3 regions of the Rheinheimera baltica genome follow, and region 1 is predicted to be linked to each of the others. Evidence: predicted binding sites of a transcription regulator. Region 1 holds the regulator's gene; each other region holds the start of a gene.
The links. Region 1 encodes sigma-54, which starts transcription at its own class of promoters, with help from an activator protein. Its sites were predicted from a motif close to TGGCANGNTNCNTGCTT; they were not measured.

Region 1 (4,275 bases):
TTCAAGGGAAAGGCTTTTATATTAAAGGTAGCGGTATTGACGCCGATTTAAGCCAAAAAACTTTTCAATTATTACAGCACGAGCACACGGTATATCAAAATGAAGACTAACCTTATTGTCGTTTTATTTCTTACCAGCATGTCGGTGTTTGCCGCTGAGCCGGACTATGCACAGAAAATCCAAATTGATGCAGATAATCTGGTTTCAATTGCAGAAAACGTAGCAACCTATCGTAGCAACGTATTGATCACTCAGGGATCAATGCAAATGAAAGCAGATCAACTAGAAATAAATGCCAGTGCAGGTAAAGGCAAAGAAGTTTATGTTGCAACTGGCACCCCGGTGCGTTATTCACAGCTTCTTGCCGATGGAAAACCGGTTACTGCATCAGCGGCGGAAATGCGCTATGAACCCTCGAGTCGCACGCTAACATTGACCGGCGATGCAGAACTAACGCAAAGTGGTAGCGTGGTAAAAGCATCGGTCATCAGATATAACGTCGAAAAGCAACAGCTTAGCGCTGAGAGTAACGAGACCAAGCGTGTAACAACAATTTTCACGCCTGAGGAAAAAACTAATCCATGAAGTTAATCGCATCACATTTGGCGAAAAGCTATAAAGGGCGCCAGGTTGTTAAAGATGTCAGCCTGGAAGTTAACGCGGGGCAAATTGTCGGTTTACTGGGGCCCAATGGCGCGGGTAAAACCACTACGTTTTACATGATTGTCGGCCTGGTACCTTCAGATAAAGGCAGTATAAGTCTGAATGATAAAGACATTACATTCGACCCGATTCATACCCGCGCCCGACAAGGTATTGGTTACTTACCGCAAGAAAGTTCGATTTTTCGCAAACTAACTGTGCACGACAATTTACTTGCGATCTTACAAACCCGTAAAGACCTCAGCCGCACCCAACGTGAAGAAATCGCGGATGACCTGTTAGAAGAGTTTCATATCGGTCATATTAAGCACAGCCTGGGCATGAGCTTGTCCGGTGGTGAACGTCGCCGTGTTGAAATAGCCAGAGCACTGGCTGCCAATCCAGCATTTATTTTGTTAGATGAGCCTTTTGCCGGCGTTGACCCTATTTCAGTTTTAGATATAAAAAAAATTATCCAGCACCTTGGCCAACGGGGTATCGGCGTATTAATAACAGACCATAATGTACGCGAAACCCTTGATGTGTGCGAAATTGCCTATATTGTTAGTCATGGCGAGCTCATTGCAGCTGGCCCACCACAAGACGTACTGGCAAATCAAAAGGTTCGCGATGTATACCTCGGTGAGCAATTCAGGCTATAGTTAGCCAAAATAACTCACAGCGTGTCATTCAGGAGAACGGTAGAAGTAGATGAAGCCCTCTTTGCAACTTCGCTTAGGACAGCAGCTAACCATGACGCCACAATTACAGCAGGCAATACGCCTACTGCAATTGTCGACGATTGAGTTGCAACAAGAAATTCAGGAAGCACTGGATGCTAATCCATTGCTTGAAGCAGAAGACGAATACGATAGCTTTTCTGCCGACCCCAAAGACACCAAAGACAACGCAGAACATAACACTGCAGACAATGACAGCTCTGGTGACGATAACCATTCTGACGACAGCTACGAGCCCAACGAACCAGACAGCAGCGATTCCATGACTGAGCAGAATATCCAGGAGGATTTACCTCTGGATAATAACTGGGACGATTTAGTAAGTGCAGCTCCAGTGAGCGCTGGAAGCGGCTCTGGCGAAGATGATATGGTGTATCAGGGAGAAACCAGTGAAACGTTGCAAGATTATTTGCGCTGGCAAATGCAACTAACACCATTTTCAGATACCGACCTTGCCATCGCACAAATTATTATTGAAGCTATTGATGACAATGGCTTGCTAACCATCAGTTGTGACGACATTCTTGAATCACTTGGGCTTGACGATATAGAAGCCGATGAAGTTGAAGCCGTCATAAAACGCATTCAACTTTTTGACCCTGTAGGTGTAGGCGCTCGTTCGGTACAGGAATGTTTGCTGGTTCAGCTGCGTCAATTTGCCCTAGATACCCCGTTTTTGGAGGAAGCACGGAGTATGATTCGGGATCATACAGAATTTTTAGCCAATCGTGACTTTCGTTCTCTCATGCGTGTGACTAAACTCAAAGAAGATGAGTTAAAGGAAGTGATGCGGCTAATACATAGCCTGAACCCACGACCTGGCGCTGACGTCATCCGTGAAGAACAACAATACGTTGTTCCTGATGTCAGTGTCATTAAAGTAAAAGGGCGTTGGCAGGTTGAACTAAACCCTGACGCTATGCCCAAAGTTCGAATAAATCAGCAATATGCTGCAATGTCGCGAACCGCTAAGAACAGTGCAGACACCCAATTTATCCGTTCTCATCTGCAAGAAGCGAAGTGGTTTCTAAAAAGTCTGGAAAGTCGGAATGAAACACTGTTAAAAGTGGCTAATTGCATCGTGCAACAGCAACAAGCGTTTTTTGAGCACGGCGAAGAAGCGATGAAACCGATGGTGCTTAACGACGTTGCAGAGATGGTTGGAATGCACGAATCCACCATATCTCGAGTAACGACGCAAAAGTATATGCACACACCAAGAGGTATTTTTGAACTTAAATTCTTCTTTTCCAGTCATGTTAGTACTGAGAGCGGTGGCGAATGTTCCTCCACTGCAATTCGCGCATTTATTAAAAAATTAGTGGCGGCAGAGAATCCGGCCAAACCGTTAAGTGATAGTAAAATGGCCGAGATTCTGTTGGAGCAAGGTATTAACGTAGCACGGCGTACCATAGCCAAGTATCGTGAGTCCTTGTATATCCCACCGTCAAATCAACGCAAGACCTTGCTGTAAATAAGCCTAAAAGAAGGAATATGTCTATGCAAATCAATCTAACTGGTCGCCATGTTGAAATCACCACAGCCTTAAAACAATACGTAGACAGTAAATTTGCCAAACTAGAACGACACTTTGATCATATAAACAATGTACATGTGATCTTAAACGTGGAAAAATTAAAGCAGATTGCTGAAGCCAAACTGCATTTAACCGGTGGTGAAGTCTTCGCAATATCTGAAGATGAAAATATGTATGCTGCGATAGACCAGCTGATAGATAAACTAGATCGCCAGGTTATCAAGCATAAAGAGAAAATTTCCCGACACTGATTAGAAGATGATGAACTTAACTTCAATGCTTGCCGAGAACTGCACTAAAAGTGCAGTTCTTTTTAACAGCAAAAAACGCATTCTTGAATACATTGCTGAACTGGCGCACCAACAACTTCCAGAAATGTCAGAGTACAGTATTCTAGAAGCCCTGATGACACGAGAAAAACTGGGTTCAACCGGTATCGGGGGAGGTATAGCCATACCACATGGCAAACTAAAATGCGTAACAAAGCCAATATTAGTGTTTGTCGTCAGTAAAGAAGCCATCCCATTTGATGCTATTGATAATCAACCGGTTGATATATTCTGCGCTATTATGATCCCAGAAGAGCAATGTCAGGCGCATTTGAGCACACTGGCAGGTATAGCCAAGTTACTCAGCCAAAAAGAATTAACTAAAAAAATTCGTCATGCTGACACTAACAGCCAGTTATATCAGCTACTCATGGAATACAGTGCTTTGGAAACTGAAAAATGAAACTTTTGGTTGTCAGTGGTCGTTCCGGTTCGGGTAAGTCAGTCGCACTGCGTGTAATGGAAGACCTTGGCTACTACTGTGTTGATAATATTCCGGTAAATTTATTACCTACGTTGGCAACAACCGTGATGGGGCAGTACGAGCGAGTTGCAGTGAGTATAGATGTACGCAATTTGCCACAAGACCCTGACGAGCTGGCGGAAATTTTGTCTTACCTGCCACGTAAGTTGGACTTAACCATTCTGTACCTTGATGCCGATCACGCTAGCCTGATAAAGCGCTTTAGTGAAACCCGCCGCTTGCATCCGCTGTCGCATCAGGCGATGTCGTTAGACGAAGCTATATCACAAGAACAGCAATTATTAGACCCGATATCCAGCCGCGCTGACTTATATATCGATACCACAGATTTGAACGTGCATCAGCTAGCAGAGCAGCTGCGTGAGCGTATTTTAGGACAGAAGTCTGGCCGCTTAGTGATTTTATTTGAATCTTTCGGCTTTAAATATGGTATTCCCAAAGATGCAGATTTTGTATTTGACGCGCGTTTTCTGCCTAACCCACATTGGGAGCCTGATTTAAAACCATTAACCGGACTAGACCAACCAGTAAAAGACTATCTGG
Region 2 (4,275 bases), on a different contig from region 1:
TTTTCTGGGAATTGCGATAAAATCTCGGCAGATTGCTCCGGTTCAAGGTAAGACAACACGATGGTCTGGATCTGCGGGTGTTCGTTGCGAATAATATTGGCTACTTGTTTTGAATCCATCCATTTTAACGAATCCAAGCCTTTCGCACCGCCGCCCAATACAATTTGATCAATAAGGTTTGCTGCTTTTTCTTCACCCAATGCCGCGGTTAACGCACGTTTAATAAACTCTTCACTTTGGAAGCCAATGGTGCTGAAGTTTTGGATCTGCTCTATAAACAACCGATGAACTGCTGAAATTTTTGCTTGGTTCAGATCGGTCATCTGCGCCATCGCCAGACCTACTTTTTGTACCTGCTTTGGCTCTAAGTGTTTTAAAATCTGCGCAGCATCTTCTTCTGATAAACTCAGCAATAAGATGGCGGCTTTCTCAACACCGTCCAGTTTGCCTACATCAAAAGCAGGCTTTGTTGCTTCTATGCTACTCATCTTCAGCCAACCAGTTTTTCACTACCAGAGAGGATAGTTCAGGCTCATTTGCGACCAATGCCCGAACCGCACGTAATAAATCTTCGTCGCCGTGTAAATCAGGTAGCATTAGCGTACCATCGGGTGCAAAACCCACAGCGTTTTCATCAAAAGTAGAGCTTAGCATGTCAATGGTGTCGTCACCCAAATCCAGGCCAGCACTCAGCGCATTTTCATCATAAGCTTCTTTAGTATCTTCAGGGTAAATCAGTTTCTTCAGCATTGGCCTTACTATCGCCAGTATCAGCACAATAATAATCAAGCCACCAATAGCCAAACGAACAACCCGCAAGAACCATTCTTCTTCATAAAACTCAGGCACTACGGCTACAACGGCTTCATCTTTAATAAAGGGAACAGAAATAACTTCAATCATATCGCCACGTTGCGCATCGAAACCAATACCGCCTTGTAATAACCGGCGAATGTTAGCTTGTTCAGCCTGATCCATAGGTTGCGGCTCGCCATTTTCGCCAGCAACATAATCAATCGCAACCGAAACGCTTAAACGACGAATAACCCCGCTTTGCTGAGAAATATGACTGATAGTAGTATCTAACTCATAGTTACGGGTTTCTTCTTTGTGATTACGTCCCGGTACTACAGGCTTGGCATCGCCTCCATTAGCTTGCTCAGGAATAGTTGAATTTAGCGGTGGTTGGTTTGACAAGGCGCCAGGGATACCGCCGCTTAAGCCTCCTACACTATTTTCTTCAATTGTCATTTCGCTGCGTATTGCAGGTAAATCAGGATTAAACCGTTTTTGCGTTTGCTCAGTTGCGGTAAAATCCATGTGTAAGTCAACCTGAGCCGTGTAATTACCGTATCCCAACACTGGCATTAAAATAGAGTCAACTTTCTGACGATACTCTTCTTCCCGCGTGCGCTGTAGTTCATATTCTTTGCGGGTACGGGCCGAACTGGCATCTTGTGAGCCACTATTAAGTAACCGGCCGTTTTGATCCGTTACTGTTACTTTAGATGGCGATAAACCTTGCACTGCAGAAGCAACAATATCGACAATAGCATCAACTTCGCTATCCCGGATCACCGTACCACCACGGGCCGTTACAAGTACCGTTGCTGAGGGCTGTTTTTCTACTCTGGCAAACACATTTTCTTTAGGAATGGCCAATAATACCCGGGCACGGGCTACACTTTGTAATTCTTCAATAGTGCGAGACAGCTGTTGCTCACGACTATGCTTTAAACGCTCCATTTCCAATCGCTGACTTACACCAAAACCACTGTCTTGTAATAAAAACTCGGTGCCTGTTGAGGGCTCTTTTGACAACCCGGCGCGTGATAAAGACAGCTTGATACGTTGGAACTCATCTTCAGGTACATAAATCACATTACCTTCAAGCTTGTAGTCCACTTTCTCGGCGTCCAGATGATCCAGCGTCTGAATTAATTCTTGTGTCGCATAGGTGCCTAACGGGCGAAATTCAGGTTGACGCGCCCACATAATAATTAAAATGGCAATTGCCAGACAAATTGTAAGGGCGACAATGAGTGTGATCTGACGTACCAGATCCATGCCACCCAGTGAGCCAACAAAGCCCGGTTTCTGTTCCTGTTCTTCACCACTGCTATAATCGTTTGCAGTCAGTGCCAATTCGGTGGATTGATTCTCAGCCACAACTTATTCCTCCGTTACACCGGCATCGACATGATTTCTTTATAAGCCTCAACCAGCTTATTGCGCACTTGCACTGTGGCTTCAAACGCCAGTGAAGATTTTTGACTGGCAATCATTACCTGCGCCAGAGACACGCCAGGATCACCCATTTCTACAGCAGAACGCATTCTTCCGGTTTCTTGAGCCAGGTTATTAACCTGACTTAACGCGCTGGTTAACATAGAACTAAAATCGCTTTGACTGGGATTCACCTGCTCAGTATTTTGCACCTTCAGCTCGGTGCCAGCGCCTCGCGCCTGACCAACCAGTGACTGCATTTCAGCATAAAGAGCCTGACCTTTGATATTCATAGCGTTACCTGTCAAAAAAATGCTGCGACCTAGATTAACGTGAATAAAGCAGGAGTTATGCCAAGTTTTAAGTTGTTGATTTTTATAAAAATAAACCCTCGAAAGAGGGTTTATTTTTGCTTAGGCAGGAAGTTCTATACCGACATCGCGCATGCGTGCTAATTTATAACGCAAAGTACGGTCGCTGATACCCAGCTTTTGAGCAACGTCTTTACGTCTATTATCACACGCTTTCATGGTTGCAAGAATAATACGGTGCTCTTGCTCATGCACACTGTGCTTAAACTGCGTGGTACCGTCATGCTCGGTTAAATCGTTGGCCTCCTCGATAGGTTCTGCGCGGCTTGATAGCGGTTGACACGCAGCAGTGTTCACCGGCTCAGCTATCGGCATGTCAGCAAGCTCAAGCATAATGTCATCCACATCAATGTTGTCGGTTTGTGCAATAATAAGCGCCCGTTGCATTACATTGTCTAGCTCTCGAACATTGCCCGGCCAGTCATACTGCTGTAAACGTTGTTTTGCCGCGGCAGTTAAGTTAACCATGCTACGACCACCCTGCTTGCAATGCCGTTGTAATAAATGCTGCGCTAAAGGAACAATGTCTTCCCGACGCTGGCTTAGTGCAGGCCATACCAATGGGAATACATTAAGCCGATAAAACAGATCTTCACGAAACTCTCCTTGTGCCACTGCTTGTTTTAGGTTGCGGTTGCTGGTTGCCAGCACGCGAACATCCAACTTAATGGTTTTACGCCCACCCAAACGTTCAACCTCACGCTCTTGTAATACACGCAACAATTTGGCCTGCAGGTTTAAATCCATTTCGGTTATTTCATCTAGTAAAATAGTACCTTGTTGTGCCTGTTCAAACTTTCCGGGGCAGGCATTGATAGCGCCGGTAAAAGCACCTTTTTCATAGCCAAACAAGGTCGACTCCAACATGTTTTCAGGTATGGCCGCACAATTAATGGCAATGAAAGGGCCGCCGCTGCGTTCGGACAACTGATGAATATAACGCGCCAACACTTCCTTACCCGACCCACTTGGACCACTGATCATGACACTGGCATCAGTGCGGGCGACTTTGGCGCACAACGCTAACAGTTGTTTACTGCCAGGCGCTTCAACAACCGGCTCAACTGTACTGACCGGATCGGAGTTAACGTAACGTCCAACGGTGCTAAGCAACACCTCTGATGAAAAGGGTTTAGCCAAATAATCAATAGCGCCTAACTGAATAGCCTCAACAGCGGCTTGCACAGTAGCATAGGCTGTCATCATCAGCACAGGCAATTGCGGATACTGCTCTCGCACGGTTTTAAGTAAGACTAACCCTGATACACCTTGCATTTGCACATCACTTATTACCAACTGCACTTTGTGCTGTTTTAGTAACAGCAAGGCTTTTTCTGCACTTTCAGCTAAAAGTACCTGATAATGCGCCAACATTAAGGTGTCCTGCAGCGCTTCGCGCAGTCCCGCGTCATCTTCCACTAACAATATGCGTTGTGTCATATGCATTACTCCTGCTTATCTTCGTGCTGTAATGGCAACAACAGTTCAAAACAAGCTCCGTGCTCTGATGGGATATACCTTACCGATCCCTGGTGCGAATGTGCTACCGCCTGCACCACCGCTAACCCAAGACCAGTGCCTTGAGCACGCCCGGTAATAAAAGGATCAAATAAGTTTTTTTGCAAAGCCGCCGGAACCCCAGGGCCATTGTCTTTCAGCAGAATTGATAACATACCAG
Region 3 (4,275 bases), on a different contig from region 1:
AAAGCACAGTGCACAAGAATATGAACAACTGCTACAGCACTTAAAGCAGGTGTTTGATGCTGATAACGTGCTATCTCCTGGCCGTTATATTGCTAGCAAATAACTGTCGTAAAACTTTACACCTCCTAATTACCTAAAAAAGGTCTTTCGTTTAAGTTATTGATAAATATCAATTATAAATGTTGGCATAAATAGTGCTTAATTATCGTGAAGTGATGTAGCAGTAATGCCGCACGCGTTAACGAAGTGGGTTGTATAAACATGGAGACGTCATGAAATCAAAATTAGGTTTTTTGGTAGCGGCACTTGGAAGTGCAGTTTTACTGGTAAACAGCGCATCGGCATCAACATTTAGTCTGTCATTCGAGACTTCAAGTGGTTGGTTAGCAGACGGTTTAAATTATGGTGGTTACGCAGCGCAAACACGTTCACGCAATGGCGTTGAAACAGAGTATGACTGTGTAGCGGGTGCAACAGATGCTCTTAATGGCTGTGGTTTATCGTTTTACAATCCTGCTGATGGTATTGCCATGGGATATACCTCGGTAGACTGGGGTAACCCGGTAACAGCTGGACAGTTTAGTGGGTTGGATGTTGACTCCTATGACGGTGTATTAGATGCCGACGCTGGTTGGGTTGATACCGGTATGATTACTCACCGTAATCGTAAAGTAAGAAGCGGTAGCAAAACCCTGTCAGAGATAAATTTGTATACGGTGTTTGATATTGTTAGCCCGTTTATTGCGCAAAGAGGTGCAGCGTTCGGTATCTCTTTCACAGAAACATTTAACAATCAATATGGTATTTGTGATCCGAGTATCCAATTTACCGATACCCCTTGTGATGATTATTTCAATATTTCTGGTGTACCACTACCAATCGAATTTACGTATGATGGTAAAAAGTATGTCATTGAGTTTCGGTTATGGGGTGCTCCAGGGTCAGGTTTCTTAATTGAAGACAACTTGCTTCGTACTGCAGAAGGTTCGGACAATGATTTACTTGTGCAAGCACGTTTGGTAACAGTACCAGAACCGGCAACTATTGCTGTACTTGGTTTAGGTTTAATGATGTTAAGCCTGCGAAGAACCAGATCCTAATCGATACTTTAAAAAAGCCAGCATTTTGCTGGCTTTTTTATATGTTAAGGTACCAAGTTATCTCAGTATGAGGTAGCGTGGGTACTTTGGGGAGCATCAATGCGGTTGTCTGATTTACAGGTTAACATCAGCGAAAACAAACTTGTGATGAGTTGGTATGCTGATGATAGACATTTGCAGCTGTCATACACGGGCAGTGATGCGCTTCCTGGCGCTGCGGATGCAGCACTGGCCAGTTGCATGTTACCCGCTATGTTGCTTGGTGAAACGCTGGAAGTAGACGATACTTTTTCAATTAGTTCGACGTTAAGGCAAAACCTGAACGAGTTTCAACGCATTTTTGTCTCTTGGTTTGATGATGTACAGCTTATAGATATTGTTATTGCTGATAACCAGTTTCGTCAGATACCGCTAACGAGTTCTGATGCCGCGGTATTTTTCTCCGGTGGTGTAGACGCCAGCTATTCATTTTTTCAGCTTGAACCTGAAATTGACCATCTTATTTTCTGTCTGGGTTTGGATATCCAACTGCATGAATTGGCACGTTGTCAAAAGGCGCTTGAGGGGGCAAATAAGTTTGCCCAGCACTACGGTAAAAACTTAATTGTAATAGAATCCAATTTTAGAACGGCTTTTAATAATCTATCTGCGCGGCGTTGTCAGATAGTTTTGCTAATAACTTATAGCCTGGCATTGGGATTAGAAACCCTTTATGTACCTGCCAGTCATGATGCTAAGGAACTTGAACCATTTCGCTCCCACCCGCTAACAGACCCATTGTTATCTAATGGCGCAACTAAGGTAGTGCACCATGGCATGATAAGTCGGGTTGAAAAAACTATTTCTATTGCCCAATCAGATCAAGCGCTGGCATTTTTGCGAGTATGTAATGCGTCAGACCAATTTAATTGTGGTGAGTGCGAGAAGTGTTTGCGGACCATGGCGACTTTGGCGGTAATAGGCAAACATTCAGCGTCGTTACCGCCGCTGGATAATGTTGCCAAGTTGCGTTCGGTTAAAATTTGGACGCCTGGTAAGTATCATATGTGGCATGACATTAAGCATTATGCCCAGTTACACCGGTCTGAACCTATAGCCAATGCTGTTAGCAAGCTGTGTCGGGCTTATGAATGGAAGCAATTGTTCAAACAAGTTAAGCATCAATGTCGGCTTTTACTCGACGATATACTGCCAAGAATCACCAAATAGCCGTCTGCTTTTTTTACATCCCACCCTTAGTCATGTCACATTGAGTTTACTAAATGGCTAAAAAACATCAATAATTTACTATTGGCGCGCTATATGCAAGTACTGTAATTGTACCAGTCAGCAGAGCGCAGTCGATGACTGGCATAGACCCAATAACAAATGGAGGCGTTATGAAAAGTAAAAAAACTTTGCTCGCAACCGTTGGAGGTTTAGCATTACTCAGCGGCAGCGCGCAAGCGGCCCTAATCGGGGCGTTTGATTTTGATACAGCCAGCGGATGGTTGGCAGATGGCACAGCAGTAACCTATGATTCTGGTGCAAATGCTAATCTTAATTGTGCTGCGGGAGCTTTACCTGGTGCTAATGGTTGTGGTTTAACTTTTTCTGGATTACAGGAAATTACCGACGGCCATACCACAGTAAATTGGTTTAGTAATGGCGGTCAAGGTCCTAGCGGGTTAGATATACAATCTAATTCTGGCACCTTAGTAACGAATGGTGGTTGGTTTGATACCGGGGTTATTACTCATAGAAACTTCTCTTTGCCAAGCCCAGCGACTACGCTACGCAATTTGAATTTAGGTTCTGAATTTAGTATCACTTCACCATTTGCATTTGGTCCAGCAGTGGGGGCATTTAATATCGGCTTTACGGAGACACCAAACCAAGGTGGTTGTCCCGCGCCGAATCCACTCGGTTCTGCCTGCGATGATTTCTTTTCTATTTCTGGCATACCGCTGCCAATTGTTGTAGAAATTGATGGAATAGTGTACACCTTTACTTTCCGTTTACAGGGGGGAGAAGGATTTATTGTTGATGACAATACCTTGTACACTCGAGAGGGCGGACAAAATACCTTATTTGTACAGGCTATGGTTACAGCACGTGAAGTTCAAGTGCCTGAGCCTGCTACACTTGGTATTTTAGGTTTAGGTTTGTTGCTGTTAAATCGTCGTAAATTTATCAAATAGAACAACGTAAAAAATAAAAAAACTGGCATGCGAAACATGCCAGTTTTTTATTGTGTTAATTACAGTTTATACATTGCTTTAAACGCGGCTACCTTATCGGTGAACTCTTGGTTTTGTTCTACTTGTTGTAATATAGCTTTGGCTTTTTCATTATTGCCTGAACGAACTAAAGCCTCTGCATAATGCAATTGTACTTGAGCATCTTCAGGCCTGGCTTTTAGTGCTGCTTCCAATATGGTTTTTGCTTTCTCAATGTTGTTATTATTGAGAAGTACTTTGCCATAGGTATCCAATACATCGGCATTATCTGGGCGTAATTGGTAAGCTTTTTCGGCATGAACCAAAGCATCTGTGACATTATCTTTCTCTAACATCAACCATGCTAGATTATTTAGTGCCAGAACGTTGTCAGGTTGGTCATTTAATATTGTCTGATAGGCTTTGACTGCGCGCTCTGCATCGGTGCTTAGCGAAAGCTGAGCCAGCATTGTTTGTGCTGCAGTATTATTACCGTGCGTTGCGATATGTCGCTCTAGCAAGGCGATGCCTTCAGCCGTTTTATTAACCCTGCTGTAGAGTTCTCCCAGAAAAATGACTGTATTTACCTGCGGCTGTTTCGCATAGCTTTGTGTTAATAATTGTTCGGCTTCACCATACTGTTTTAAGCGTGCCAAAGCCTTGCCTCTCACCAAGAGTACTTCAGGCCTTTGTTGAACAGCTACAGGTAAGCTTTTGGCATAATCGAGCAATGGCTGGTTCATTGATGCTTCATCAAGCATTTGTAATTTAATGTTGATAAACCGGATATGCTCAGGCTGTGCGGCTAGTAACTTATCTACGATTTTAATTGCAGCAGGAATATCTTTGTTGACATACAGTGTTTGCATATAGGCTTGCGCTGCTATATGTGAATTTGGTTGTATGTTGTACCATTCTTCTGCTGATTGCAGGGCTTGTGCGAAGCTTTTTTCCCGCAGTTGAGTATCAATCAGATA

Region 2: a site for sigma-54 is predicted at 2,566-2,582, ahead of fliE (flagellar hook-basal body complex protein FliE). Genes of this name have one in related genera too.
Region 3: a site for sigma-54 is predicted at 2,392-2,408, ahead of ORJ00_RS02170 (THxN family PEP-CTERM protein). Genes of this name have one in related genera too.

What each region holds. Positions count from the first base shown of each region.
Region 1 covers NZ_JAPJDY010000003.1:342,399-346,673, reverse strand. Annotated here, with positions in the region: gene lptC (LPS export ABC transporter periplasmic protein LptC) at 1-110, shown strand, start outside; gene lptA (lipopolysaccharide transport periplasmic protein LptA) at 100-585, shown strand; gene lptB (LPS export ABC transporter ATP-binding protein) at 582-1,304, shown strand; gene ORJ00_RS06950 (RNA polymerase factor sigma-54) at 1,354-2,856, shown strand; gene hpf (ribosome hibernation promoting factor) at 2,883-3,170, shown strand; gene ptsN (PTS IIA-like nitrogen regulatory protein PtsN) at 3,178-3,651, shown strand; gene rapZ (RNase adapter RapZ) at 3,648-4,275, shown strand, end outside.
Region 2 covers NZ_JAPJDY010000005.1:224,032-228,306, forward strand. Annotated here, with positions in the region: gene fliG (flagellar motor switch protein FliG) at 1-488, opposite strand, end outside; gene fliF (flagellar basal-body MS-ring/collar protein FliF) at 481-2,169, opposite strand; gene fliE (flagellar hook-basal body complex protein FliE) at 2,184-2,519, opposite strand; gene ORJ00_RS10460 (sigma-54-dependent transcriptional regulator) at 2,640-4,037, opposite strand; gene ORJ00_RS10465 (sensor histidine kinase) at 4,043-4,275, opposite strand, start outside.
Region 3 covers NZ_JAPJDY010000001.1:456,581-460,855, forward strand. Annotated here, with positions in the region: gene ORJ00_RS02155 (FAD-binding oxidoreductase) at 1-103, shown strand, start outside; gene ORJ00_RS02160 (THxN family PEP-CTERM protein) at 273-1,100, shown strand; gene ORJ00_RS02165 (hypothetical protein) at 1,200-2,309, shown strand; gene ORJ00_RS02170 (THxN family PEP-CTERM protein) at 2,480-3,280, shown strand; gene prsT (XrtA/PEP-CTERM system TPR-repeat protein PrsT) at 3,340-4,275, opposite strand, start outside.